Regions from separate parts of the Marinobacterium sp. YM272 genome, predicted to be linked through region 2. Evidence: riboswitches for the same ligand, from Rfam matches in the RefSeq annotation. Region 2 holds a riboswitch; each other region holds the start of a gene.
The links. Region 2 has a riboswitch for cyclic di-GMP ahead of ACQUQP_RS13120 (Ig-like domain-containing protein). Riboswitches for the same ligand answer to the same signal wherever they lie in the genome.
Positions count from the first base shown of each region.

Region 1: it holds a riboswitch for cyclic di-GMP, as region 2 does, so the genes downstream of both, epmA (EF-P lysine aminoacylase EpmA) here and ACQUQP_RS13120 (Ig-like domain-containing protein) in region 2, are expected to answer to the same signal.
Region 3: it holds a riboswitch for cyclic di-GMP, as region 2 does, so the genes downstream of both, ACQUQP_RS07355 (HDOD domain-containing protein) here and ACQUQP_RS13120 (Ig-like domain-containing protein) in region 2, are expected to answer to the same signal.

Region 1 is NZ_CP194171.1:941,168-951,126, forward strand. Features, by position in the region: gene ACQUQP_RS04415 (zinc ribbon-containing protein) at 1-8, shown strand, start outside; gene lnt (apolipoprotein N-acyltransferase) at 1-1,442, opposite strand, end outside; gene ACQUQP_RS04425 (HlyC/CorC family transporter) at 1,445-2,287, opposite strand; gene ybeY (rRNA maturation RNase YbeY) at 2,297-2,752, opposite strand; gene ACQUQP_RS04435 (PhoH family protein) at 2,752-3,759, opposite strand; gene miaB (tRNA (N6-isopentenyl adenosine(37)-C2)-methylthiotransferase MiaB) at 3,777-5,117, opposite strand; gene ACQUQP_RS04445 (DUF1820 family protein) at 5,291-5,611, shown strand; gene ACQUQP_RS04450 (hypothetical protein) at 5,615-6,163, opposite strand; gene epmB (EF-P beta-lysylation protein EpmB) at 6,292-7,326, opposite strand; gene efp (elongation factor P) at 7,476-8,039, shown strand; cyclic di-GMP riboswitch class I at 8,248-8,324, shown strand; gene epmA (EF-P lysine aminoacylase EpmA) at 8,371-9,342, shown strand; gene ACQUQP_RS04470 (MalY/PatB family protein) at 9,350-9,959, opposite strand, start outside.
Region 2 is NZ_CP194171.1:2,957,901-2,967,859, reverse strand. Features, by position in the region: gene gspD (type II secretion system secretin GspD) at 1-876, shown strand, start outside; gene ACQUQP_RS13125 (prealbumin-like fold domain-containing protein) at 1,486-4,962, shown strand; gene ACQUQP_RS13120 (Ig-like domain-containing protein) at 5,173-7,797, opposite strand; cyclic di-GMP riboswitch class I at 7,861-7,963, opposite strand; gene ACQUQP_RS13115 (hypothetical protein) at 8,917-9,959, shown strand, end outside.
Region 3 is NZ_CP194171.1:1,600,423-1,610,381, reverse strand. Features, by position in the region: gene ACQUQP_RS07370 (TetR/AcrR family transcriptional regulator) at 1-347, opposite strand, end outside; gene ACQUQP_RS07365 (multidrug effflux MFS transporter) at 627-1,832, shown strand; gene ggpS (glucosylglycerol-phosphate synthase) at 1,873-4,158, opposite strand; gene ACQUQP_RS07355 (HDOD domain-containing protein) at 4,682-5,953, opposite strand; cyclic di-GMP riboswitch class I at 6,106-6,180, opposite strand; gene folM (dihydromonapterin reductase) at 6,424-7,131, opposite strand; gene ACQUQP_RS07345 (inorganic triphosphatase) at 7,121-8,236, opposite strand; gene folX (dihydroneopterin triphosphate 2'-epimerase) at 8,279-8,653, opposite strand; gene gap (type I glyceraldehyde-3-phosphate dehydrogenase) at 9,186-9,959, shown strand, end outside.

The sequences.
Region 1 (9,959 bases), 2.0 Mb from region 2:
AGCAGTAGTAAGTTGAATGCCAGCAGGGGGTAGACTCCGGTCACCTGATAAGGCGTGCGCCCCTGCATCGGCACCACCTCTCCGCTCAAGACCGCGGCCTCGTCGACCGGCAGCCTGGCACTGATCTGCCCCTGAGGGTCGATCAGTGCGGTGATGCCGTTATTGGTGCCGCGTATCACCCAGCGACCATTCTCCAGCGCCCGCATCTGCGCCATCTGCAGGTGCTGGTCGGGCCCGATGGAACGGCCGAACCAGGTGTCGTTGGACACCGTTAGCAGGATGTCGCTGACCTGACCTGAATCCCGCACCAGCTCCGGATAAGCGATCTCGTAGCAGATCGCCACTCCCAGCCGGTAGGGCCCCGCGGCCAGCAGCGGTTGTTCTCGCTGCGGCAGGCTGAAACTCGACATCGGCAGGTTGAAAAATTCGATCAGGCCACGCAACAGGGATTCCAGCGGGACGTATTCGCCGAAAGGCACCAGTCGCTGCTTGTGGTAGACGCCGGGGGTGTCACCGAGAGCAACGACGCTGTTGTGGTAGAGGCGTCGTTGCCTGTCATGGATATCCAGCTCGCTGGTGGGCAGCCCCGTCAACAGGGTCCGACTGCCGAGTTGCTGTAGCAGGGGCTGCAACCGATCGGCAACCTGGTAATAGAACGCCGGTATCGCGTTTTCCGGCCAGACGATCAGCTCGGCATCGGGCTGAGCTTCGGTCATGGCGATCAGCTGATCGACAATCTCGCCGCGCTGGGCCGGATCCCACTTTTGCAACTGCGGGACGTCAGGCTGCATAACCGCGGTCCTGACCGGTTCCCCCGCGCTTAGTGTCCACTGGGCGGGTAGCAGCAGGCTCAGGCCGATCATCAGAACGCCCGGTATCAGGGGGCGGATACGCCGTTGCAGGACGCTCTCCACGGCACCGGCCGCCACCAGCAGGGTCAGTAATGTCAGTCCCCAGACGCCTGCTACCGGCGCCAGGGTGCGCAGCGGGGAGTCGGTCCAGGCGTAGCCAAGATAGAGCCAGGGGAAGCCGGTCAGGAACCAGCTGCGCAGCCATTCAAACAGCCACCAGAGCGCCACAAAGCCCAGCCAGGCGCCGCGGCCGCGGAACCAGCGGGCGCCTATCCAGGTCTGTAACGCAAAGAGTATTCCAAGCGCTGCGCAGAACAGGAGGGTGAGCCCGGCAGCCAGCGGAACCGGGGCGTTGCCGTAGGTGTGAATACTGACATACACCCAGGATGTGCCGGCGCCGAAGAACCCCAGGCCAAACAGCCAGCCGCGCAGGAGCGCCTGGCGTGGGGACTGTTCGCGGATCAGAAGCCAGAGACCGGCGGCAGAGAGCACCGCGAACAGCGGCAGTGAGAAGGGCGCGAACGCCAGGCTGGCGCTGGCGCCGCAAAGCAGTGCTGCCAGCCCGGGCAGCAGCAACTGAAAACTGCGCATCCTTATTTGCCGGTGCGGTTGACCTGCAGCAGCCGGATGCGACGGTTGTCGGAGCTCAGCACCTTGAAGCTGAAACCGTCAAACTCAACACATTCATCCTTGTCTGGCAGGTGGCCAAAGTGCTGGGTCACGATACCGCCGATGGTATCGAACTCGTTATCGGGAAAGCCGACATCGAAGTATTCGTTGAAATCCTCGATCGGTGTTAACGCCTTGACGATGTAACCCTCGTCATCGAAGGGTTTGATATTGCCCTCGCCCTCATCGGCGTCGTGTTCATCCTCGATCTCGCCGACAATCTGCTCGAGCACATCCTCGATGGTGATCAGGCCGGCGGTACCGCCGTATTCGTCGACGACGATCGCCATATGGTTACGGGTGCCACGGAACTCCTTGAGCAGCACGTTGAGGCGCTTGCTTTCCGGAATCATGGTCGCCTTGCGCATGCAGCTGCGCAGGTTGAACTCATCCAGGCGACCTTCGAGGAGGAAGGGGAGCAGGTCCTTGGCGAGCAGAATGCCGACAATTTCATCGGGATTCTCACCACAGACCGGAAAACGGGAGTGGGCGCTGGAGATGATCAGCGGCATGAAGTCACGCGGTGACTGGTCCAGCTGGACGACAGACATCTGCGAGCGCGGGATCATCACATCGCGCACCTGCATGTCGGATACCTGCATGGCACCTTCGACGATGCTTACGGCATCCTGGTCGAGGATGCCCTCTTCACCCGCTTCATAAAGCACTTCCAGGACATCTGCCCGGGTCCGGGGTTCGTCGGAAAAGGCGTTGGTCAGTTTTTCCAACCAGCTTTTCGACGAGCTTCCCGATCGATCTTCGCTCATGGTGTTCCTCTAGGGCGATTCATAGGGGTCGGCTATGCCGAGCCGGGCGAGCAGTTCGCGCTCCAGCGCTTCCATCTCTTCGGCTTCGTCGTCATTTATATGATCGAAACCGAGCAGATGCAAGGTGCCGTGAATCACCATGTGGGCCCAGTGATCTTCGAGAGATTTTCCCTGCTCTTCAGCTTCCTGTTCGACGACGTCAGCGCAGATCGCCAGATCGCCCAGCAGGTCCATCGGAATGCCGGGCGGTACGTCAAACGGGAAGGAGAGTACGTTGGTCGGCTTATCCTTGCCGCGGTACTCCCGGTTCAGCGTCTGGCTCTCTTCCGGGGTGACGATGCGAACGCAGACTTCGCCCCGCTCGCGCTGGCCATCGAGCGCGGTTGTGACCCAGCGTTGCAGTGCTTCGGACGAGGGAAGGCCGGCGTTATCCACATCAATCTGCAGGTCGACGGAATAGCTCATCAGTTATCGTCCTTGCGAGCGTTCTCGCGTTTCTCGAAGCTTTCGTAGGCCTGGACAATATGCTGTACCAGCGGGTGGCGTACCACGTCGCGGGCGGTAAAGTGGGTAAAGCCGATCCCCTTGACGCCGTCGAGAACGTCGATGGCGTGCAGCAGCCCGGAGCGGGTACCCTTGGGCAGGTCGACCTGAGTCACATCGCCGGTGATAACGGCGGTGGATCCGAAGCCAATACGGGTCAGGAACATCTTCATCTGCTCGCGCGTGGTGTTCTGGCTTTCGTCCAGAATCACGAACGAGCCGTTCAGCGTGCGGCCACGCATATACGCCAGAGGAGCTACCTCAATGACGTTTTTTTCGATCAGCTTGGCGACTTTCTCGAAGCCGATCATTTCATACAGGGCGTCGTACAGCGGGCGCAGGTAAGGGTCCACCTTCTGGGCCAGGTCACCGGGCAGGAAGCCCAGTTTTTCACCGGCTTCCACGGCCGGGCGCACCAGCAGGATGCGGCTTACTTCATCGCGCTCCAGGGCTTCCACCGCGCAGGCCACGGCCAAGTAGGTTTTGCCGGTGCCGGCGGGGCCGATGCCGAAGTTGACGTCGTGCTGACGGATCGAACGGACGTAGGTCTGCTGGTTCTGGCCGCGGGGACGGATCAGCATCTTGCGGGTGCGGATGCTGACCTCCTTGTCCTCTTTCAGCAGCTCGCTCTGTAACTGCTCGATACCGGCCTGCTGCAGGTTGAGGTGCACCTTTTCCGGGGTGACCGCTTCGCCTTTGACCGCCTCGGCGTAGAGCTGCTGCAGGATGTCGGCTACGACGCGGATCAGGTCCAGATCACCCAGCAGCAGGAAAGCGCTGCCGCGGTTGCGGATCTCAACGCCCAGGCGTTCCTCGATCAGTTTCAGGTGCTCGTCGAACTGGCCGCACAGATTTGCCAGTGCGTCGGGGTTTTCCGGCTCCAGGTGGAGCTTGACGGACGGGCGGGTTGCGTTGTCGCTATCGGTCATAAGTTAGTGCGCTTGTCTCAATCGAGTTCTGACGAAACCAGCTCGCCCAGCAGGGAGTTGGCGTAGGCCTGGATAATCTTCACGTCGGCAAAGTGCCCGATCAGGTCCGGGTTATCGCAGCGGAAGTTCACCACGCGGTTGTTCTCGGTGCGGCCGGACAGCTGGCCCGGGTCCTTCTTGGAGTAACCGTTGACCAGAATCCGCTGGGTGGAGTCCACCATGCGGCGGCTGATCTGCATCGCCTGGGCGGTGATCCGGTCCTGCAAAATCTTCAGGCGCTCTTTCTTGGTCTCTTCCGAGACATCGTCCGGCAGGTCCGCGGCGGGTGTGCCGGGGCGGCGGCTGTAGATGAAGCTGAACGAGGCATCGAAACCGATATCGGCGATCAGGTTCATGGTCGCCTCGAAATCACGGTCGGTCTCTCCCGGGAAGCCGATAATGAAGTCGGAGGAGAAGCTGATATCGGGGCGCAGTTTCTTGATACGGCGCAGTTTGGATTTGTACTCCAGTGCCGTATGGCCACGTTTCATCGACATCAGTACCTGGTCGGAACCGCTCTGTACCGGCAGGTGCAGGTGGCTGACCAGCTCCGGCACTTCGCCATAGACCTCGATCAGCGAATCGCTGAACTCCACCGGGTGGCTGGTGGTGAAGCGGATGCGGTCGATGCCATCGATAGCCGCGACGGTGCGAATCAGCTCTGCCAGATCGGCCTCATCACCATCAGAGGTTGCGCCACGGTAGGCGTTAACGTTCTGGCCCAGCAGGTTGACCTCGCGGACGCCCTGTTCTGCCAGCTCGACACACTCGGCGATCACGTCATCGAGCGGGCGGCTCACCTCTTCACCACGGGTGTAGGGCACAACACAGAAAGTGCAGTATTTGCTGCAGCCTTCCATGACGGAAACGAACGCCTCGGCGCCTTCAACCTTGGGTGCTGGCAGGTGATCGAATTTCTCGATTTCCGGGAAGCTGACGTCGACGATGCCGACGCTGCCCTTCTGGCTTTCGTTGATCATCTCTGGCAGGCGATGCAGGGTCTGCGGACCGAAAATCATGTCTACATAGGGCGCGCGCTCAAGAATGGCGGAGCCTTCCTGGGAGGCGACACAGCCGCCGACACCGATCATCAGGTCGGGACGTGCTTCCTTCATCTTGCGCCAGCGGCCGAGCTGGTGAAATACCTTCTCCTGCGCCTTTTCCCGGATGGAACAGGTATTCAATAGCAGTACATCGGCATCGTCCTGATTATCGGTCAGTTCGAGCGCGTGGCTCTCGCCCAGCAGATCCGCCATGCGGGCTGAGTCGTATTCGTTCATCTGACAGCCATGTGTCTTGATAAACAGCTTTTTCGCCATGAATCACCTGTTGCTTCGGGAGGGTATAGATTTAAGGACCGCGTATTATACGTGAGAGCATAGTCACAGACCAGAAATTGAACAGTGGAAACCTGCGCCGGCAGCCTTGTTTTTACCCGGGCCGGCCCTATATTTCAGCCAATCGACAGATTGCACAGGAGACGTTGCAGGCGATGGCCAGTGAAGACCCTATTTACCGTGTTGCCTTTGTTAACCAGGATAAAGTCTACGAGCTTTACGTACGCCACGTTTACCCCAGCGATATGTGGGGCTTCGTTGAGCTGGAGGGTTTTATTTTCGGCTCCCGCTCCGAGCTGGTCGTGGACCCGGCCGAGGAAAAGCTGAAGCAGCAGTTTGACGATGTGAAGCGCTCGATCGTGCCGATGCAGGCGATCATCCGCATCGATGAAGTGCGCCAGGAAGGGGTTGCCAAGATAACTGACGCTAAGGGGACGGTGACGGCTTTCCCCACCATCCCGCCAAAGCGTCAGTAATGCTTACTGCGCAGCCAGGTTCTGCTGGACTGCGCCGTCGCATGAGCCGCGGGCCAGCAGGGCCGGCGACAGCTGGATGCGGTCCGCCTTGTAATACTCGACCACGCCCTGGATATCGATCACTTCAGCGCCATCGATACGGAAGCAGGCGATGTTTTTGTTCTGCCAGACTTTCTCCCAGCGCTTGTCACCACTGGACTGGCCCGGGGCAAAGGGACCGGCTATGCGCAGCCAGGCATTGTCACGTCCGCTTTTCTTGGCCTGCACCAGCTCGCCGTCCTTGGTGTAGGCGGTGGTCTTGAACATGACGTATTCAAGGGTGTTCTTGCTGTTGTTGGTGAAATCGATGTGGGCCGCAACTATGCCTCGGCTTTCCGGTGCCGCCGGGTGCATGTCGCGTATTACCAGCACCGGAGCCGGCTCAACCTTCTTGGGGACGGGTTTCTGTACCACCGGCTGCGGTTTCTGGGCACAGGCGGCCAGCAGCATTGCGCAGGTGGCAGGAATCACAATTCGACCAAGCCCCTTGAAGGACTTTTGCGGCTGTTTCATGGATGGGCTCCCAGCGATTAGATATTTCTGGCGCTGCTGAAATACAGCTATTTCTCAGCAGCTCAACGTTGTACAAGTGTTGTATAAAACTTCTCCGCCAGCTGCAAACGTTTGTTTGAACCCAGGCCTTAGTCTTTGGGTGCAAGCAGCGTTTTCGATGGCTCTCCGGGCACTTCCCGTGCCAGGCGTGGTACCAGGTACCCCGGCAGCTGTGCCTGAAGCTCTGCCACCAGCCGTTTCGCCGTTTCATCGTCGATATCGAAATGAGCGGCACCGGCAACAGGGTCCAGTACAAACAGATAGTAGGGTAGCACGCCCGACTCGAACAGGGTTTCGCTCAGTATACGCAGGGTGTCCACGCTGTCGTTGATCTCTCTCAGCAGCACCGCCTGGTTCAGTACGGTGACGCCGGCATCGATCAGCCGCCGGATGGCGTCGCGGACACTGGCGTCGATCTCCTGAGGGTGGTTGCAGTGCAGGACCAGCACCGGCTTGAGTCTGGTGGCGGTCAGTGCTGACACCAGGCCTTCGGTGACGCGCTCGGGGATCACGATAGGCAGTCGGGTGTGGACGCGCAGGCGCTTCAGGTGTGGACGCTTGGCCAGGTCCGCGATCATCCGCTCCAGGCGGGAGTCCGGTGTTACCAGCGGGTCGCCGCCGGAAAGAATCGCTTCATGCAGCTCGGGGTGCGCATCTATATAGGCGAGTGCCTGCTGCCACTGATCGCCGCCGAGCTGGTTTTCCTGGTAGGGGAAATGGCGCCGGAAGCAGTAACGGCAGTTGATCGCGCAACCGCCGCTGCCGATCAGCAGCACGCGGTCTCTGTACTTGTGCACCACGCCGGGCACCGGGTTCGAGCCGAGCTCGGCCAATGGGTCGGTGCTGAAGCCGGTGACCGGTGTCATCTCCCGGCCCTGAGGTAGTACCTGCAGCAGGATCGGGTCCTGGGGATCGCCCCGGTGCATTCGCCTGACAAGCCCCCGGGGAACGCGCAGTTCAAACTGCGCATGGGCGCGATCGTCAGCGAGGTCCGCCGGCAGCTCCAGCAGGGCAAGCAGTTCGTTTGTATCGGTAACAGCGCTGCGCAGCGCCTGTTGCCAGGCGTCAGGGGCGGGCCAGGTCAGGGTCATGTCCGGGTTCTTCAACGGGATGGTGGGCGGCATTCTGCCGAATCAGTCCCCCGTCTATCAAGTCCATGCAGGTGGACTTGGCCGGAGCCTCCCCTGTACACTTTAGCGCACTTTTTCCGCCGGCTTTCCCGGCACGTTTGCAAGATTTTAAGCTTAATCCAAGCATAAAACGGAACCATCCAATGGCAACTTACTCCAGCAACCAGTTTAAAAACGGCCTCAAGGTAATGATCGATGGCGATCCCTGCACCATGGTCGATGTAGATTTCGTCAAACCGGGTAAGGGGCAGGCGTTCACCCGCGTGCGTCTGCGCAACCTGATGACCGGCCGTATCTGGGAGCGGACCTTCAAGTCCAACGAATCCTTGGAAGGCGCCGATGTCATGGACCGTGACATGGAATACCTCTACAACGATGGTGAAATGTGGCACTTCATGGAGCCGAGCAGCTTCGAACAGTTCGCTGCCGACCAGGCCGCTGTGGGCGACGCCGGCAAGTGGCTCAAAGAGCAGGACAAGTGCCTGATCACGCTGTGGAACGACAATCCGATCGCTGTTACGCCGCCGAACTTTGTCGAGCTCGAAGTGGTTGAAACCGATCCGGGCCTTAAGGGCGATACCGCTCAGGGTGGCTCCAAGCCGGCGACACTGAGCACCGGTGCTGTCGTGCGTGTGCCGCTGTTCATCGAACGGGGTGAAGTGCTGAAAATCGACACCCGTACCGGTGAATACGTCAGCCGCGCCTGATAGCTGCGACGGCCCCCGGGCGGGGCCGTTTTGCTGTGCCGCAGAGCGCAGGATAAGAGCAGTATCCCTGATTGAAAATTAATCGATACCGGGGATGGTGCTGCTCAGATTTTGTTGCTAGCATGCTGATACGGATATCGATAGGCGTTCAGGCCGCCCAACCTGTACGTTGCCCAAATATCGATTCCGCATTCCAGCGAAAGAGTCTCTCTCGAAAAGGCAATCTCGGGTAACCGGGTGCGCAAAGCTACGGGTTTAAATGGATTAGACCGCCGGGCTACCGAAGGAGAGACACCCCCTACCGACCTTTTCCTCAAGTCCGGTTTTTTCAATGCTACCGAGTGAAGACTGGCGTCCCAGTGCGTCCATCGATTCCTTGCGGTCCCGTGCCCGGCTTCTGGCGCTTGTCCGTGATTTTTTTGCGTCCCGAAACGTCCTCGAAGTTGATACCCAGCTGCTTTCCCACTGTGCCGTCAGTGACCCCTTTATTGACTCGATAGAGGCGTCCTACAGTCCTGCACCGGGGCAACCGGCGCATTCGCTCTACCTGCAGACCTCGCCCGAATACGCCATGAAGCGGCTCCTCGCGGCCGGCAGCGGAGCGATCTATCAGCTTGGCAAGGTGTTTCGCAATGGTGAATCCGGTAGTCGTCACAACCCGGAGTTCACCATGCTGGAGTGGTATCGGCCCGGCTGGGATGCAGGGGCGTTGATGGACGAGGTGGAGGCGCTGGTGGCGGCTGCGATCCCGGCGTTCAGCGCAGAGCGGATCAGCTACCGCGCGCTGTTTCAGCGTGAGCTGGGGCTGGATCCGCACCGCGCCAGCGCCGCCGAACTTGCGCGTCGCTGTCGTGAGCATGTCGACGCACCGTTCGATGATGATGATAGGGATACCTGGCTCAACCTGCTGATGTCCGAGGTGATCGAACCCCGGCTGCAGAGTGCCGTGTTTGTGCACAGCTTTCCCGCCTCTCAGGCGGCGCTGGCGCAGGTGGTGGAGGATGAAACCGGCACCCCGGTAGCCACCCGTTTTGAGCTTTTTGTACGCGGTATCGAACTGGCCAACGGCTACCAGGAGCTGACCGATGCGCGGGAGCAGGCGCGCCGGCTGCTGCAGGATCAGAACCAGCGCGCCGGGCTCGGATTACCTCAGCGTCCGCTGGAGCAGCGCCTGGTGGCGGCGCTGGAGGCGGGGATGCCGGACAGTGCCGGCGTCGCCCTAGGCTTCGACCGTCTGGCCATGCTGGCGCTGGGTGCAGCACGCATCGACGAGGTGATCCCGTTCAGCTTTGAACGTGCCTGAAACGGGTTCAGGCGGGCAGTGAGTTCAGCAGTCCCCGCCGGATCCGGTCCACCGCTTCCTCGACCCAGGCGCGTGGACAGCCGAAGTTCAGGCGCATGAACCGGTCATCACCAAAATCTCTGCCTGGTGAAAGGCCAACGCCCGCCTGCTCGAAAAAGTGGGCCGGGTTTTCCAGCTTGGCGCCGCTGACATCGATCCAGGCCAGGTATGTTGCCTCTATCGGGTCCAGCTTCAGGCCGGGCAGTGCGTTGATCTGTTCCACCAGGTAGTCACGGTTGCCACGCAGATAGTTCAGCTGCGCCTCGTTCCAGGCATCACCATCGGCGTAGGCCGCTTCTGCGGCGGTGTAACCCAGCAGATTGACATCGGGAACGATTCCCTTGCGCACGCGTTGAAACTGCCGCCTAAGCTGGGCGTCAGGAATAACCGCGAATGCACAGCCGAGGCCGGCGATATTGTAGGTCTTGCTCGGCGCCATCAGGGTGATGGTGCGGGCCGCCAGCTCCTCGCTCAGCGAGGCCAGCGGAATATGCTCAAGCCCCGGCTCCAGAATCAGGTCGCAGTGGACCTCGTCGGAGCAGACCAGCAGATCGTGGCGCAGAACAATCTGACCAAGC
Region 2 (9,959 bases):
GCCCTGCTGATCATGGCCTCGCCGACGGACTACGATAAGGTCTACCGCGCGATCCAGAAGCTGGACGTGCTGCCACTGCAGGTGCTGGTGGAAGCGACGATCGTCGAAGTCTCCCTGCAGGATGAACTGCGCTATGGCCTGAACTGGTTCTTCAAAAGCCATCTTGGAAACACAACCAAGGGAGTCGGTACTATCGGTAGCTTCGCAACTGATGTTGCTAATAGTGCCACTTTCGAAGTGTTCAAAGCCGGCCAGACCCGGGCCCTGCTTAACCTGCTGGCATCGGACTCGCGCCTCAACGTAATCTCCTCACCGTCATTGATGGTGCTGGATAACCGTACTGCCGAGATCCGGGTGGGTGACCAGGTGCCGATCCGTACCTCCTCAACCACCAATACCAACAGCGATAACCTGAACACCACCAGTACGATTCAGTACCGTGACACCGGCGTTCTGCTGGAGGTGACCCCCAGGGTAAATGCCGGCGGTATGGTGGTGCTTGATATTACCCAGGAGGTTAATGATGTGGCCGAGGAAACCACCAGTTCCTCCATCGATTCCCCCACCATTACCCAGCGTCGCATCAACACCAGTGTGGCGGTGCAGAGCGGCGAAACCCTGGTGTTGGGTGGCCTCATAAGAGAAAACCGCAGCAACGGCAGCGAAGGCGTGCCGTATCTGCGTCATGTGCCGGTGGTGGGCCTGGCGTTTGGCAGCAAGGGTAAAAGTGTAAACCGCACGGAGCTGGTGGTGATGATTACACCGACTGCCGTGACCGACACCGCCGATGCGCGGGAGGTCACGCGGGAGTATCAGAACAAGCTGCGGGGTCTGGAGTTGCCTTCGCGCCCGCTTGATTCATCAACAAATCCATAGAGTTAATTCAACGTCCAAAGCTCAGTCGAAACTTCGGCCCACAAAGGCCAGGTTTCGGCTGAGCCCCTCTGTTCAGAATCCTGCGGACCCATTACTAAAAGTTGTTCAACCGTTACCTGGTGTTTACATCCATGCGGATTTCCCAAAGTCCATAACTATCAACCACTTATATTTAATCATAAGCAATTTATATAAGTGGGTATTACAGTTATATTCTCCGCCTCCTGCCCACAGCCAAGAAAACAATTAATTATCAATGACTTAGATTTTAGGCACGCTCTTTGTATCTCATAGGGCACCTAACGGCTTTGGCAAAGACATGCCCAGGTCGACCGCTGGGGGATATGTGTACCAGCGGCCAGGTATCCGCAGAGATGCCGGTTTTTCGCCCTTTGTATGTCATTTCCGCCACCCGTTTGTGTGTGAGGGGGCCCCTCGCGTCAGAGGAACTGATGTTAGCGGGATGACAACCACCTCCAGGCCGGAATCGGTACCTCGACAGGAGATCTTGGGCCAGAGCCGCTCGACCGGTATCCGGAGCACAGGCGGTGGCGAAACTTTAAATGGTTTCCTCATAAAAACAAAAGCGGAAGCCGAGGGAGGTGGGACATGAACAGGTCCTTATCTTTTTTGAAGACGCCGGTTTTTAGAACGCTGTCTTTATTGGTAGGTTTCGTGCTTGCAGCGGGACTTACCTATACGTATCCGGCTTATGCCCAGCATGATGCCGGATTATTCGAACTTGATGGCAATGCTGCAGATGATTCACTAGTTGATGGTGATGACTGGAATCCGCTATACCTGACCCCGCCATCGGGATACAGCTTTGTTGATGACAACAACAACGGTCCTGATGGAATAGAAGATGTATCCGTTTATACGCAGGGTAGCAAAGATATCAATTACCTTGCGGAAGGTGGGTGTACAGCGAAAACACAGGTTAACCCGAACGTAGACTATGAGCATGGCTATGCCATGGTATATGACTACCTAGGTGACCCGTACATAGTTTTCGGGGCTAACCGCTCGGCTGAAAACGGGGACAAGGCGTTAGGCGTCTGGTTTATGCAGAATGACGTCGATTGTGATCCTTACGACCCGGACTTCCCCGGAATCTGGCAGGGTGGCGACCGTACTGAGAATGACGTTTTCGCCGTTGTTCATTTCACCCGCGGTGGTTCTGTAGGAGCCATCGAGGCGTATCAATGGGTACCGGGCGAGACAAACAACCTGGTTAAATTCTATGAAACTAACGAAGGTGACTGCCAACTTCTCGATCCTGACGACGATATAGGTGCATGTATCACCACCAACGGCGCCAGGGGTGAAAATCCGCTGCTGAATACGATCTTCACCACGTGGGATGGCTTACAGGAACCGGGTTCCTTCATGGAAGGTTTTGTAAACCTGGGTACGATCTTCGACGGACTGGAGCAGGTGCCTTGCTTTAGTACTGTACTGCTTGAAGGACGTTCTTCAACCTCGGTTAAGTCCAACCTTCATGAGTACATCCGTGTACCGATCGAAACCTGCGGTAACGTGGTACTTGAAAAAGAAACCGACCCGCTTGGTGATACGCAGACGTTCGCCTTCACCTTCGGTCCAGATGGAGAACAAGGTACAGAGCCTGATGGATCACCGATCGCCGATGGTGGCCGGATCTTTATCGATGATGTGCATCCGGGTTCTTATGACGCCTATGAAACTGTTCCGGATGGCTGGACTTTGGACGCGGTAGACTGTCTGGATGACGCTTATCTGGATGAAGAGAACAATACCTATCTCGGCACAACCGGTGGTGACAGCACTGCCGGAGACAATATCAATGTGTCTCGCACCGAGACCGTGCATTGTCTGTTTAAGAACGTCAAGAAGGGTAATCTCATCATCCGTAAGGTCTACACCGGTGAAGTAGCCAATACGACTACGTTCTCGTACGAAGTGTTGAAAGTAGCACCCGCAGAGACGATTTCGACCTTCGATCTCGAGGCCACGGTTAAGGAATCTGATCACTACGACTGCGATACAGGTGTCCAGTGCAAAACCATAGAGGACCTTGTTCCTACGGTTTACACGGTAGAGGAAACTGAGGTTGGTGATGCTTCTTTCGAAGCCCTGAGTTGTACATCTGATAATGGCGAAAGCACTGTTCTTTATGACGGCGCTAAGGCCACTATCGGTTTGACACCGGGAGATACGGTAACCTGTACCTACGAGAACTTCATCGCAGCTGCGCCAGGTGACATCTACCTGCAGAAAGAAACCATTGCCTTCGATGATGACGATCAGGCGTATCGTGTTGCTGCCAATGCAACCTTCAGCTATGACACCACATCTCAGGCTAGCGGTGAAGGTGGTGACGACCCAGGACAGATTGGCTTGCCGAATCCTGTCAATCTCTTAACCAGCAGTGGCTTTGTATCAGAACAGTATTCACCGGTCTATGCCGGTACACATACCGTAGATGAGCAAACCCCTCCTGATGGCTACGAGTTCCACGACCTCGACTGTGGTTTGGCTACCGAGGCTGATCCTCCGGCTCCGGGTGAGGACGACGTGGGAACCAGTGTCAGTGGTGATGCAGCGACAATCACCATTAACGATGGCGAAGCAGTTGTCTGTCTGTGGCGTAACAAGGTGATTCCTGCCAAAGCCAAGGTTGTCAAAACAACCGTACCGGCCGGTAATGAAAGTGGTTGGGAGTTCAAGCTGTATAAAGGCGAGACACTTCTGGCTACAGGAAGTACTGACAGCGAAGGTAACCTGGACTTCGGCGTTGACCTGAATGCTGGTGACTACAAAGTTGTTGAAACCGCAAAAGCAGGCTTTGACCTGACTGATGTTGGTGGCGCCGACAATGCAGGAGGGGACGACGTCTGTACATTCACTGTTGCCTTCCCGGATGACAGGGATAGCACTTTCGAATGTACGTTCGAAAACACCGAACGTGGTCAGATCACCTTAATCAAGGAAACAGTCGGTGGCACAGGTAGCTTCGACTTCGCTCACAAGATTGATGGAGTGAGTGGAGCTATCGATGGTCTTGCTACCTCGCTCGACACAAGTGGTGACAACCCTGCTTCAGATGATTCCAATAAGTTGGTACCGGGGGCTTATTCAATCTCCGAAACAGTACCTGCTGGCTGGGATCTGACAAGCCTGACCTGTGTTGATACCGATACTGAAGGTACTGACAGCACGGGTAACGTTACCGATCCGCTGGGTGAAGGCGAAACAGGTACAGCATCTATCTACCTGGATCCAGGTGAAACCGTAACCTGTACCTTCGTCAACAGCCGTCTGCCGACGCTGACACTGGTGAAAGAGGTTAACAACCAGTTCGGTGGCGAGCGTGAGGCCAGTGAATGGACTCTGTCTGCTACCGCAACAGGTGGTGCAACCGCTGCCTTTGACTTCTCCGGTAAAGGCGAGCAGGCCGCAACGGGTAACAGCGCGGATCTCGGTCCGTACGACGTCGCCGCAAACGTAGCCTACCTGCTGGAAGAAGATCAGTTTGACTTCTATGAAGTGCAGACAGATTGGAGCTGTGCCGGTGATGGTACGTTCGATGGCGAAGCGAATACCATTTCGCTTGGCTATGGTGACGACGCGACCTGTACAATTGTCAACAAGGATATTCTGGTTGAGTTCTGCCCGGACGGCAGCAATACAGGTAGACCGCTTGCACTGACCCTTGAGTACACCGGTGAAAATAATGACATCAACAGTCAGGAAGAAGGTAATGTCGTTATTGGTCCGCTGAATGGGGCTTACCCGGATCCTGCTGATATCGTCATCCTGACGAAACAGGGTACTCAGGTGCCGGAAGATAGCCCGGCAGATAATGTGGCCATAGGCGATACCTTCAGCTACAACCACTGGAAGGATAACGGTGGTGCGGGTATCCCGCCGGTAACCATCTTCGAAATCTATACCTCCGACTATACCGAAGGTGGCGGAACGTTCATTCAGAGCATTGAGTTCCATACCTCATGTTCACAACCGCTTAACGTCGGTGATGAATATGGACCGCTGAAGGTTGTAGGTGGGACGCTGAACGATGGTACTCCGGTAGGACAGCAATAAAACAATCTTCAATATTGAAGAGTAAATGAGGAAGGGGCCGCTTTTGGCGGCCCCTTTTTTGTGCGCAGCTTGGGATAAAATCCCTATCCTTTGCGCTCCGTTGAGTTCCCTGATCGGTCCTGTATATCCTTATCCACGTCCTCTAATCCCTGTAATCCCTGCAACGCATTTTTTCTAATCGCAGCCCGTCGTTGACGGCTTGGCTGCCGATTACTTATTCGGACCTTTACCGTTGCCCTTGCTGGTGCCGCTGCTATCGCTTCCAGATGCTAATGACACTGTAACGGTGGCAGTTGCGCTCAGGTTGCCGTCGCTGATGGTGTAGTCGAAGCTATCGCCATTCTTAAAGCTTTTGGCGGGTGTAAAGGTCAAAGTGCCATTGCTATTGATCTTTACCGAACCTTTGGAGCCTTGAGTCACACTGGTAACAGTAAGCGTATCGCCATCAGGATCGGAATCGTTAGCCAGAACATCGATGATAACTGAGGTATTGCCATCGGTAGTTCCGGTATCGTTTGATGCCACTGGTGCCTGGTTAGTGGTTGAAGTACTTCCTGCGACGCTAACACTTACGGAAGCGCTGCTGCTGCCACCCTGCCCATCGCTGATGCTGTAGGTGAACGTTTCAATACCGCTGAATCCTGTTGCTGGCGTGAACGTAAGCGTACCGTTGGCGTTGATCTTGGCCTGACCGTTAACGCCGCTAACGGAGGTGATGGACAGGGCATCGCCATCCGGGTCTGAGTCATTGCTCAATACAGCAATGGTAACCGGTGTTTCATAGCTGGTGCTTGCGCCGTCGTTTTTGGCAACAGGCGCGCTATTAGTCGTGCCAGTATCTACCTGCCCTTCAATAACCACCATTGTCGACAAGGTGCTGCTGTAGCTTCCGCTGGAGGCTGCGAAGTCCAAACCATAGAAGGTTTCTGCGGTATCCACTGGTGACGTGATCGTAAATGAAATGGTAGAGCTGCTGCCAGGCTCAAGCGTTACAGCCTGGGTGGGCAGGGTGCTGCTCCAGCCAGATGGCAGGGTATTACTCAGCTGGTACTGATTGCTTGCGCAAGCGCTCGTATCATTATTGCTCAGTGTCAGAGAGTACTGAATATTGGCGCCAGCGGCAGCCCACTGAATATCGCTCGGTGCAAGTATTAGAGACGGATCCGTTTGCTGACAAACCTGGGCGGCTGCTGCATTCACGTAGATGCTGGCAGTCTGTGAGTTTAACGACTCGGTCGCAATGGTTGTTCCACTTAGCTCATCTACAAATTGCTGGCCAGCTTCAAGCGCCGAATCCCACCAGTCGCTGGTCTGCGCATTCATGTCGAGCATATGGAAGCTGTCACCATCGGCGGGTGCTGCAGAGCGCACGGTAGCGCCCTGGAGGAAGTTACCACCCTTAGTCAGATCTGAGTCAAAACCGACCGGCTGGCGGTACTCGACGTAATACCATTCCTGATTGCCGGTATTGGGATCGATACCCTTCAGGAATTTCAGCGCTTTGACTCCACCATCCTGAGCTGAATAGGGTGAAAGCGAGTAGCTACCACTGGTTTCGACTGTCTGGATCGCGGGAGAGCTACCGTAACCCAGCCAACCCAGGCGCTCCTTTTGTGGTGCACTGAAGTGCCCGGATACCATGGTCCCCATGACGTCAGGGATATCGCCGTACTCGATAGATGAACAGGCGGTACCAACGCTGGCGCTGCCGCAGGACAGGGCGTGAGAGTGATAAAGGCCCAAATTATGGCCCAGTTCATGGGCAATGGTGCTTAGTTGAAACTTACCATTGATAAACGCTTTTGACGGTGAACCGCCGACAGTACCAACGCCGCCCCACTTGCAGGCAGAGGTATACGGATGTATGAACACCAGGCGGTCATAGCCGGACAAGTTTATGCCACGGGCTGTAGCTTCTTCCCGTGCATAGGTTTCCAACGTTTGGGTACTACAGGTTGTGCTGCTTTGCGGAATTGTAAACCAGCCAAAGGTGTCGCCACTCAGCCAGGTTTGACCGTAGGAGTTTTCGCGGATGAACTGGTCAACTTCGCCGAATACGATATCGTTGGTCTGTGCAACCGTCGCAGGCTGGTTAGTTGGGTTATCCTGGAAATTGACGAGGATGACAGCCGTGCGCTGTTCGCCGAAGGTATTGGCAACCGGTTCAACAGTGCTACCAGATGAGTAGCTGGCATTATCGGCAGCGAGCGACAAAGTGGTGTCATCTTGGTTAAACACTACAACACCATCCGAGTCTTCGTCTGCAGACTCGAAAAATACACCATTCATGGCAATTGATGAGCCCGTTAACTTGTCATGCGGCAGCTGCCCAGAGAAGCGAAGCTTGAAACGCTCCCCGAAAGCTGTGTTTACAACATGGTGTAGTTTTTGGCTGCCGTCTTCATAGTCTTCATAGAAGATTTCCAGCTTACCCTCCAGGTCGATGCGTTGCTCCAGCTTTTCCAGCACCTGAGTGGGCAAGCCTGCCTGCTTGTCATCTGGAATAGTGGCGCTTAGCACGGCTGCCGGGTTGCTTTCCATCAATTCAAGCAGGAATGCTCGGCGTTCTTCCGCTTTTGCGGTCAACTGTTCCAGAGCACGTGATTTGTCGGCACCCTGGGCCTTGGCCCATTTTTTCTGAAGGTTCAGCAGCGCCTGGGTATGTTCAAGAGCCTGCTGACGGGCCTGTTCAGCAGTTGCGGATGCGGCGGCGGGTAATGACTGAGAGTGTCCATGAACGTCAGCAGCAAAGGACGGCAATGCCACCGATGCAATGGCAGCGGACAGTGCTGTTACAGCGATGGAACGAACCAAGGTGGGCCCGGCTAGGCGCATAGATCTCTCCTGATACATAAAATTCAGTGAAGATCCTCTAGCGGCGTACCGTAGTATCTCTACTTTGGCGGTCCGGCGATCCCCTGTGATGCGATCTCTTTGCTCGCTTCAGTCGGGACCCGTAACTTTGCGCCGCCCGATTACTCGGGGTTAGCCTTTTCAGTAGAGGATCAAAGTTGTTAATTGTTTATCGGGTTATGTCTTATTCGTGATGCACTTAAAGAATGATCTGTAAGCTCGGTATCGTTTTTTTGTTACTTGTTACATAAAAGCTATTCGTTTTAGCCTTTAACCGTCTGAGCTTTACGTTAACTGTTACCCGAATTAAACGTTCTTAGCTTGAGGGGGATATTATCAACTGCGAGATGTAAGGTTAAGTATGCGATGTATAAAAGAAAGTTCCGAATTGAGCGGGAATAAATTTAAATGAATCAATAAATTAACAGGTTTTGTGTCGCTTTAAATTTTTTGTTAAACCAATGAAACAATTCTAAAAGAGCTGAGTGTAATTTTATTCTATAAATGTTTCCTTTAAACAACATATAAAGGTTTTATGTAAATTGATTGGTACACTCTGAAGTGGAAACGTACAGCGATTTTTTGTAAGAACTTTTTGTTATAAAAAATTAAATAATGGATTTAATTTAGTATCTGTCTGTTTTTGATGTCAAAACCAAGTGGATGGAGGCCGGTAAATCGCTTCTGATGACAGAAGGTGTCTACGGCGGTGCTTGAAGAGAGAATCAATACCAGCGATCGGTGGACACTGAACCTGATAATGTCTCCGTGTATCATCACTCGATATCAATGCTGTAATGAATGGATAACACTAACGTTTATTTCATTAAATCCATATCTATCAATGGCTTATTTCATTTTCCTGTCTCCTGGTTTTCTCTTTTCTGTATCTTTCTGTTAACGGTTGAGCCTGTAAATTTCCTTCTGAAAAGACAGAATTCTTTTTAAATCATAGGCTTTCGTCATATGGCGCAGTCGTTGCTGTAGAGAGCGTAAACCAGTGCGCTAATTGGTTGCGAGCTAGCCTTCTGTATTTTTAGCAGTACGTAGCAGTACGGGTCGCTCAATCGGTTAGTGCTTGAACGCACTCGAGGAATAATGATGCAACAGCACGTGCTGCGACATCAGGCGGGCCAGTCTAAAAGATCTTTATCCTTGTCGCTCAGGCGCATGGTTCATGATGGATCGGTTTGGGACAGCGTCGGTTACCTGTTGGTTCTGTGCCTTGCTGTATACCTTCTCAGTGCGCACCTTGGATTTTTCAGTGAAGCGTCAAAGCCTCCCGATTCGCCTCATGTTGAGAATCAAACTGCCGACGTCTCCGCAGCCTCGATGGGCCAGGTGTCAGGGCCTGTGGCAGGCCAGGGAAACTCAACAAGCCGAGATACAGTCGAGCGCGGTTATTCTTCGGCTAACCGGATAGCGCCCGATATGCTGTTGGAGCGACTGGAGCTGTTAGATGACAGGCCCCGCTGGACACTGCTGGATATCGATGTTGCACAGATGCAACAGGATCTCTCACGGCTAATACGCGAGGGGGATACCGCTTTACCCGCTATCGCCAAGTTTCTTGCGCAGGGAGGCGACGTTGATTTTACCAAGGGGGGGCTTGATGAGGCCGCGGGGTATCCGTCATTGCGGCTGGCACTCTTTGCCGTGCTTGAGCGTATCGGTGGTCACCAGGTCGAGTCGATTTTTTACGACGAACTTCATAGAACCCAGCGGCCAACTGAAATTGAGGCCTTGGGTCACTACCTCAATGACACCTCTCCCGGTTTGTATGATCAGGATATCGTTCGCGCTGCCCGCGATGTTTTCTTGGCGGGTAATGATGAAGGGGCAGAGAGGGCGGATACCGGCCCGCTGTTTAAAGTCTTCAGTCGTTTTGGGGATGCATCGCTCGTCCATGATCTCGCACAGGTTAATCAGCTGAACTGGGGCCGTTACGCCGCAATTACCCTTGCCACTATCCCTGAAGGCAAGGGGGTACCAGTCTTATCAGACTGGGTTTACGGTGCCCATCAGTCGGATTCCGGTGCACAGTTTGCAATCAAAATTCTCGCTCAATCATCCGAATATCCCGCTGCTGCAAACGCCATAATCAATAGCGTCAGGGCGAATTTGATTCCCGACCGGCGTTGGGC
Region 3 (9,959 bases), 1.4 Mb from region 2:
AACAGCGCGATCGCCTGCGGTCTGCTGATATGTTCAATGAAACGACGGCCAAAGCTTCTGAGCCCGCTCTCCAGATCCTCATCCCAGACGACACGGTCATCAACGCTGTCGAACAGGTCGTTGGTCGCCTGCTGCGTCATCGCTTCAAACAGGCCCAGCTTGTTGCCAAAACAGCGGTAGAGGGTACTCATCGAGCCACCTGCACGTTTCATAATTTCGCTGATACTGGCGTTCTCGAACCCCTGCTCAAGAAACACTTCGCGGGCCGCATCCAGTATCCGCCGCTGGCGCTCACGCCCTTTCGGCGTCAACTTCTGGGTATCGCTACACTGCTCGGAACTGCTCATATCTCCCCACGGATTCCCGCCACAAGCGGACAAAGTGCCAAGTATATCGGTTATACCGGTGAGTCCCCATCGCTACTGGACTCAGATCAATAGTGTAATGTATATTACATTATCTATATTTACTTTACACCGGCCCGTCACTACATCATCACGCCCGGGCCCGATACTCAGCCATCTGGCACAAATACCCCGGCACGCCCGTGCGCCCCTTTAGCACTATTCTGCACCTGTTCGACTGCCTGTCCGGTGGCCGGACCTGTTACTTTATCGGAGACACGCATGAATCCAGGCTCGACCAGCCGACATATTCCCGGCTTTATTTTTATACTCGCCGCCCTGACAGCGCTGGCCCCCCTGGCTACCGATGCGTACCTGCCCGCGGTGCCCACCATCGCGCAATCACTGGGAGCCAGTGTGCATCAGGTCGAAATGTCGATCAGCTTTTTCCTGTTCGGCTTTTCCATCGGCCAACTGTTCGGCGGCCCCTTCTCCGATCATTTTGGCCGCCGAATCGGTATCTTCACCGGCCTGGCCCTGTTTCTCACCGGCTCACTGGCGATCATGTTCACCCCCAACGTGGAATGGCTCTGGGGCTTTCGCATCCTGCAGGCTCTCGGGGGCGGTATGACCGTAGTGAACACCCCGGCGATCGTAAGGGATCTGTACAGCGGCCGGGAGAGCGCCCAGACACTGTCACGCATGGCGGTGATCCTGATGCTGGCACCGCTGATGGCACCAATCCTCGGCAGTGTGGTGCTGCAGACGCTCGGCTGGCATATGATTTTCGGCTTACTGCTGATCTATGGCGCGATCATCGCCACGCTGATCTACCGGGCACTACCCGAGACAAGAGAGATTCAGAAAGACCGGCCCAATGCGGTCAAACGCTACTGGATGGTGCTGCGTAACCGCCATGCTGTCGGTTACCTGGCCTCGGCCTGCTTCGGATACGGCAGTCTGTTCGCGTTCATAACCCATTCGCCCTCGGTGTACATGGGATATTTCAACCTGTCGGAGTCGGTCTACCCCTTCGCCTTCGGTGCGAATGTGTTTTCCGTGTTGATCATGAACAAGATCAATATCCGCATGCTGGCAAAGCATGCTCCCAGGAGGCTACTGCTGGCAGGTCAGCTGATACAGCTGGTGACCGGTATCGGGTTGGTACTGTTTGTCGCTTTTGGCGGCAGTGAGCTGAACATTTTCCTGTTCATCGCTCTGGTGATGCTGTTCTTTGGCTGTCACGGGCTGGTCAGCGCCAACTCGATGGCCGGTATTACCGACTTTTTCCCGCGCAACAGCGCGACGGCAACCGCTCTGATGGGCGCCTGCGGCTTCGCATTCGGTGCAATATGCGGCTCGGTCACCAGCCTGTTTGCCGATGGAACACCGCTGCCCATGGCGATGATGATGTTCGCCTGCGCCCTGCTTTCGCCACTTGTCCGTATGCTGCTTCAGATGGGACCGGCGCCGGCTCCCTCCGATTAAGGCGGGACCCGGGCCGGCATTTAAGACCTGAAGTCAGGCCTCAGGCAGGCTCACCGAGCTCCATTTTGCCGGACACGGCTTCATCCCGTTTATCCTCGTTGCGGGCGCCGGCGATAAACTCGCTGCCCCAGCGACGGATATCATGGTAGGTGACGATATCGTAGAGCAGACGGATACGGGTCGCCGCTTCACTCGGTGTCATCACCAGCCCCTGGTAGCAGCGCTCCGCCAGGTCATGCAGGTCATGGGGGTTGGTCAACAGCGCACCATGCAGCTCGGCGGCCGCGCCGGTAAACTCCGACAGAACCAGCCGTCCGGCGCCACCGGTGAGCCCCTGAATCGCGACAAACTCCTTGGCAACCAGGTTCAGACCGTCACGCAGCGGAGTGATCCACATCACATCGGCCCGCTCATAGAACGCCGTCAGCTGCTGCATCGGGAAACCGCGGTAGTAGTAGCGGATCGGCGTCCAGCCCACCTGGGCGAAACGGCCGTTGATACGCCCCACCGCCTGCTCAATATCGGCCACCAGCTCCTGGTACACCTTGATCTCCTGGGCCGCCGGCACACAGATAATTACCAGGGTCACTGCGTTGATCATATCCGGGTGAGCATCGAGCATTTTTTCGAACGCCAGCAGCTTCGGCAACACGCCCTTGGTGTAGTCGAGACGCTCCACCGACAGGATCACCTGCCCGTCGCCCTTTTTACCCACATCCTCTTCCAGCAGGCGCTTCTGTTTGCGGTAGGCGCTGGAATCCAGCGCCTGTTTCATCCGGTCGATATCCAGGCCCACCGGATGAGCACCCAGGCGGATGGTACGATGAGTGGTTTCGATCTCGGTGGTCATTTCGCCAAGGCCGGCGGCGCAGCCATAGGTCAGGAAGCGAGGCGCACAGGGCTGGCGTTCCTGCACCTGGAACGGCATGACACCGCGCACCACGTCGACAAAGTTTTCCACCTGTCGCGGGATATGGAAGCCGACATAGTCGCACTGCAGCAGGCTGCCGACGATCTCGCGGCGCCAGGGCACCACGTTGAAGATATCCGCTGACGGGAAATGGGTATGGTGGAAAAACGCGATCTTCAGGTCGGGGCGGCGCTCACGGAGGTAAGCCGGCACCATCCAGAGGTTGTAGTCGTGAATCCAGACCAGCGCACCTTCAGCCGCCTCTTCCGCCGTTTTTTCGGCGAACTTGCGGTTCACCTCACAGAACACTTCCCAGTGATCTTCACGGAACTCCGCGCGTTCCCAGAAGGTGTGAAGCATCGGCCAGAACGCCTCCTTGGAGAAGCGCTTATAGAAGATATCCACGTCTTCCTTGACCAGCGGTACGCGAGAGCAGATCAGGTTGGGATAGGCTTCCTTATCCACACTGGTGTGGGTGACGAAAGGATCTTCGGTACCGTCATCGATACTCCAGGCGATCCAGGCACCGCGGGTACCGTCGGCAAAAAAGCTTAGCAGCGTCGGCAGAATCCCGTTGGGCGAGCTGTGCGGCTGGCGACGCACCTTGCCTTTCTCACGTACCTCTTCATAGGGCAGACGGTGATACACCATCACCAGGTCCGATGTGCCGCGCTCGGTATCGTCAAACCCCTCGTGGGCCACACCCTGAGGACCAAGAAAGCCGAAGTGACTCATCGCATCCAGGATACCGCTGCAGCCGGGCTCATCCGAATGCAGAATCCAGGCATTCTTCTCGGTGGCATCCAGCAGGTCCTGTTCCGAGCCCCCTACACAAACCCCCTTGAACTGCCCTTCGAGCATCGGCAGATCATTCAGCGTATCGCCGGCTGTAAGAACATCGTCCTCATGCTCGCCCATGTACTCGACCAGGCGCTTGAGTGTCGCGCCCTTGTTGGCCCCCTTAGGAAGAAAATCCAGGTAGTAGTTGGATGAGTACAGCAGGTCACAGCCCAGATCCTCGGCGATCTGACGAACTTCATCGGTGACCGCATCGCGCTCACAGAACCAGGAACTACGACGTGTCTGTGGCACCTCCTGGCGGCGGATATTTTCGAACCGCTCCATCGCCTGAACAATAGGGATATCACCGGGCCAGTTCTGCTCAATCTCTTCAAGCAGCTCGGACACCGGCTGCAACGTAGCGCCATCGATGACCGTGGCACCCACATCACAAATAATATACTCCGGCTCGGGAATCCCAGGATCGGAGAGCAGCGGCATCACCGCCTCAAGGCCACGCCCGGTAACAAAGACCAGGCGAATCCCCGGGTGGGCATTGATCAGTTGATAAAGGCGCGCCCTGTCATCGGGGTTACCGCTGAGAAAAGTACCATCGAGATCGGTCGCTAAAATCATATTTTGGACTCCTTCACGTGGATAGAGGCCGGACGCGGCAGAAAACCGGAACCCTCGGTCAGCCACTTGGCGGCAGGCGGGTTCGACGGTTTGAAACAGCGCAGGTTTTCCAGAACCTGCCATCTTATGCACAAAAACAGTGCAGGCAGGCCTGACGGAAAACCGACATCCGGAATGAGAATAGGGTATGAAAGGCTGGAATGGGGTGAAGACAGGCTTGAGGAGCGACCCACCCAAGCGGTGCGCGCTGGCGTAGAGATAAAACTTGAAGGGGTATTTCGATTACAAATCAAATACATAACTTGCCAGCAAGCCGATATGTTCGAAGATGCTGATCGGCTCTACCCAGCGTGGCTGCTTAGCGGCGACGTGTCAACGTGGCCCCAGCATTCAAAGCAACCTCTGTTATTACCTCCTGTTAGAAAAACGACGCGCCCGGGGATGTTCTCCTCGTACGTTTAGGGAATATGCAATTTGCGAACCACCGCTTGGGCGAGCGGTGGTCTGGCAGGAAGGGAAATACTCAGGCTGACTCGGCCTGTTCAGACTTGCGCATCCGGACACGATAGGCATTGGCGGCCATCTTCCAGCCCGGCAACTCCCCTTTCAGATCCAGGCGCTCGATATATCCCTCGCTCAGCGTCGCGGACAGGTCGACCCCGAGCTCGTTGTCGATGGTCGGCAGCAACGCATCGGCGATATGCACGGCACAGAGCGGGCTAAAGGTTTGACCGACTGACTCCTCCGGAGAGTGGTGCAGCATCACCGCCTCCACCACCTGAGGTGACAGGTTCCACATATCCAGCAGATAGGCACCCAGCTCCGCGTGAGTCACGCCATACGCCATGCGCTCCACCAGATGCAGCGGCTGCTTCTTGCGTGCCGCAAAACGCAGCACCTTGAGGTATCCCTCACCCTGCTCGGCGGCGAGCATCAACATGCCGATATCGAGCAGCAGTCCTGCCAGGAACGCCTGATCCTTGATCGCCGGGTTCCCCTTGGCGAAAGGTGTGGCAATCTCCTGGGACAGACGTGCCACGCTGAGGGCACGCTGGTTCATTTTATCGAAGGAGAAAAGTTTCCAGCCATCTCCCTGCGGGTAATGGGCGTTGAGATGCCCGGCAAGTGCAAGACCACGTACCGTGCGCACGCCCAATAGCGTCAGCGCTTCTGTCAGGCTTGAAATGTGCCGGCTCAGGCCGAAGTAACTGGAGTTCACCAGCCGGATTATCCGCGCCGCCAGGGCCGGATCACGCTCAACGATCAGGGCGATATCACGGGTGCTGGTGCGCTCACTGCTCAGCGCGTTACTCAGTTCCCGGTAGATCGAGGGGGATGAGGGAAGCCGGCGGAAAGCGGCAAAGGAGCGCACCACCTTGTCACGGTAGAGCTGACGGGTCACCTGAACCGTCTGCTCAACGGAGCTTACGATCTCGGCAATACTCGCGCCCTGGAAAATGGAGCGGTGCACCACATCCAGGGCTTTCGCCAGCTTAGCCGAGCTGAGTGGCGGAGAGAGCAGAATACGGGCGACTTTCGGCTTGACCTCTCCCACCTGCTTGAGGATACCGATCTCGCGCTCAAAACTGGAAATGGCGCCTACGATGACGGCGTCAAAGGCGGTCTGCCGCAACAGCTGGAGGGCAACACGGGGATCATCACTGCGCACCACATCCCAGTTACAGCCTTCCTGCACGAGGCCACTGCCCCAGGTTACAAATGCAGAGTGTGGATCGATCAATAGAATTTTCAGTGGCCCGGAATCCTTGGTGCCACCTGTGTCAGCCCTGTCCATATCGCGCTCGTCAATTAATCGGTACCCGGCGATAACCGGCGCACCTGTAACCCACAGACTCGCTCAGAGCAGTTGTCAGTTCTGAGCGTCTCCCAAAGTAAAAAGCATACTTCAGATCCTCAGAAGTGGTGGACTCTTCTAGTTCACTCTCCTTCGACAGCCCGGCCATCCCAAAGGGATCCGTGACTTTGCGTCACCCGATTGCTCGGGGTTTGCCTTTTCGAGAAAGGATCCGGATTAATGATGATCAGAGGGAGCAGACACGCGTTACCACGCAGTGCTTGGTAACCACTCCCTGTTTAGGGGAATATAGCACAAGGCTGTTCGAAGAATGAACAACGTTGCCATTTAACTCCACTAAATCCCTGTCTGGCATCAAGGCGACGGGCGCCCTGCAGATCCGTCTATGTATCAAAACCGATACAACTGAATAACGGATTATGCCTAAGTCCTTTTATTCCACTCGTCGATCAGCGGGGTTTGACGTTACGTCCGCCATTAAGTTCCATACAACTCCCCGTGACGTAGGGGTTATCCAGCAGATAGCGAACCGCCTGGTAGACCACTTCAGCGCCGGGTTCGATCCCGAGGGCAGATTTTTTCAGGGTTTTCTCACGATAGGCCGCATCGTCATCCGGGTTAAACAGGATCATCGAGGGCGCAATACTGTTGACCTTCACATCAGGCGCCAACAACCCTGCAAACGAGAGCGTCATATTTTCCAGTGCCGCTTTCGTGGCGGCGTACGCGATGTGCCTCGCGGAGCCCTGCCCCGCAACCCAATCCGTCATATGGATGATGTCGCCCTGACGGTCCGCGCCGAACCAGCGTCGGGCGGCCTGATTGATCAGATAAGGCGCCTGCATGTGCACCATCATCATCTGCTGCATCGCCTCTGCACCCTCGCTGTCATCCATCCAGGTTGAGGCATTGTGAATAATTGCCCGTAACCGCAGAGCGCGCCGATCGATATCGGCAATCAGCGCTTCGATCCCCTCGACGGTGGAGAAATCAGCCAGCAGCACCTCAACGCCCTCCAGAGGTTCGCCCGCCCACTCCTGCCGGTGGGAACGGCAGGTGATCATGACGTTAAAGCCATCCTCGACCAGGCGCTTCGCACAGTGCAGCCCCAGCCGTTGAGCGCCGCCGGTAATCAGCACCCAGGATTTAGTCTCCATGACACTCCTTTCTCAGACTTTCAAACAGGCTGATCTCTTCAGCACTCAGGCTGACGCCCTGCAATTTTTTCTGCTCTTTCTGCGCCCGCCCAGGCTGATGCCACCGCAGTAACCACTGCGAGAGACTGAGGGTTAAAAGCCCCCAGTCACAGCCCCGCTCCAGCAATGCCAAAGCGGCCTGGGCGCTCGATTTTTGCGAAACAGAAAGATCGAGACAGGCCAGAGCGCGCTGCAAGCGTACAATTCGATCCACACTGTCAGGCGGGAAATCCTCCCCCAGACGGATCGCCAGACCACTGAACACACGCAGATAATCCAGCGTCCTTTCAACCTGTGCCAAAGCCCGGGAATCGCCCATCGCCAGCAGTTCCGAATCGGTCAACGCCAGGCTGAGCAGGTAGCGACAGAGTTCGGTCAGCGCGTCATCGACAGGCAGCTCGGTCACCCGCTCCCGAAGCACCGGCGGAAGTGGCCTTCGCCCCGCCTCCACCAGCCGATAGCCCCGCTCAGCCTTGGCACTGTCCCAGGGCATAACGGGGAGCTCGCGGGCAACCTCCATGGCAAATTCCAGCAGCGCTTCCTGGGGACCCTGGCGCAACTCCAGCTCCAGCTCCCTGAACGGTTCGATACGCTCAGGAGTACGTGCATCACCCCGGTCCAGCGCCACCTCGATTTCCACCGGCTCGCCGTCGCGACGCCATTGCAGGGAGCCCTTGGTACGGGTGAAATCGGTGCGAAACAGCGGCGTCAGCTGCTCAAGGACCCTGGCATCCACGCCGGATGGCAGGTCGAACTCAAGCAGACGTTCGGGCTCCAGCAGCTCCTGCTGCAGATACCAGTCCCACTCGGCACGTACAGACAGTCCGGCAAGGCTGTCACCGCGGCCCTTGAAGGTTTGAATCACCTGGTCGCCATCCCGCCGCAGACGCAGGGCGAACCCCGCGCGATCAAGCGCCAGATCGGGCGTATCGAAGTACTGATTAGTGAGTTCGACCTGCTGCCAGTGACCAACAAGCCGCTGCGCAAACACCGGCAGCGCCGACAGCTCCAGCGTCAGGGAAGCGGACAGGCGCAGCTTGATTTCCGTTTCGGTCAATACGCCCACATCAGCCTCCCCCGCAGTTAAAACGCTCGACTCCAAGCCTGCTCAATCGCGGCGATCGCACAGCGTGATCGATACCGAATCAGCAAAGCGCAGTGCGTGCGGCTTATCCACCTCGACCTGGGCAAAGCAGACCATCGGATCCTCCATCACCAGTGCCAGCACCTCGCTGACCAGGCGCTCCAGCAGCAGGAACTTGCCATCTTCGACATGGTTGATGATCGCCTTGTTGATGGTGCGATAGTTCAACGCATGATCGATATCGTTGTGCTCGATAGCACTGCGCACCCGGTACCGTACCAGCACATTGATAATCACGTCCTGGAGCTTCTGTTTCTCCTCATCGTTAATGCCGATGTAGGTTCGCAAACGCAGATTCTTGATTCTGATCGTCGCCTGTCCCGGCTCCGCCTGATTCATACACCCTTCCCTATCAACTGCTGACATTCCTCACACTCTGCGTTCGGATAACGCAAAGGCTTGAACATCATACACATATGCCATGCCGCTATCACAACGGCAAAGCGCCCTGACGACAGCCCATGTTCGACCAGCGATCTACGTACCCAGATCCCTGACCGATCAACCCAGCAGCATACCGCCCCCTGGCAAAGCCGCTGACAAACTCTCTGTTGCAGTCAATCAAGCCACCTAATCTCATCTACACTTTAAGTCAGGCAGCGATAGGGCGATCAACGGCTACAGGGAATATGTAAGTAAATTACGTACTGCCAGCCAGAGTCTCCTCGCCGGGTTCCGCCAGGCAGACAGCAGAGCCACAGGCTCTCAGACACAAAAAAACAGCAAACCTGCCGATAAAACAAAACTGTTCAGTGAGTTAGCAGCCCCTTCTCGAAACAAATTTACGTAACTTAAACAAAATAAAGTTGACAATACCGCGCTTACAAACCCTATAATTACGTAAGTTTTACAATATTTTCAGAGGTGACCCATGACTATCCGTGTAGCAATCAACGGCTACGGCCGTATTGGACGTAACGTTCTGCGTGCACTCTATGAGTCCGGCAAGCGCGATAAAATAGAGATCGTCGCAATCAACGACCTGGGCGACGCGGACATCAATGCTCACCTCACACGTTTCGACAGTGTGCATGGCCGCTTTCAGGGCGAGGTGATCGTCGATGGCAACAACCTGGTGGTTAACGGTGACAGCATCCGCATCCTCGCCGAGCGCGACCCGGCAAAGCTGCCATGGAATGAACTGAACGTGGATGTTGTCTACGAGTGTACCGGCCTGTTCACCTCCCGCGACAAGGCCGCTGCCCACCTCGAAGCCGGCGCCCGCAAGGTGATCATCTCAGCACCGGCCAAGGGCGCCGACGCTACCGTGGTTTACGGTATCAACCAGAACAGCCTGACCGCCGACCACCAGATCATCTCCTGCGCCTCATGCACCACCAACTGCCTGGCGCCGATCGCCAAGCCGCTGAATGATGCCATCGGTATCAACAACGGCCTGATGACCACCATCCACTCCTATACCAATGACCAGAAACTGTCCGACGTCTACCACTCCGACCCCTACCGTGCACGTTCTGCCACCCAGTCGATGATCCCGACCAAAACCGGTGCTGCCGCAGCCGTCGGCCTGGTACTGCCGGAGCTGAACGGCAAGCTGGACGGCATGGCGGTGCGGGTGCCGACGATCAACGTCTCGCTGGTGGACCTGACCTTCGAGGCCGCCCGCGACACCAGCGTTGAAGAG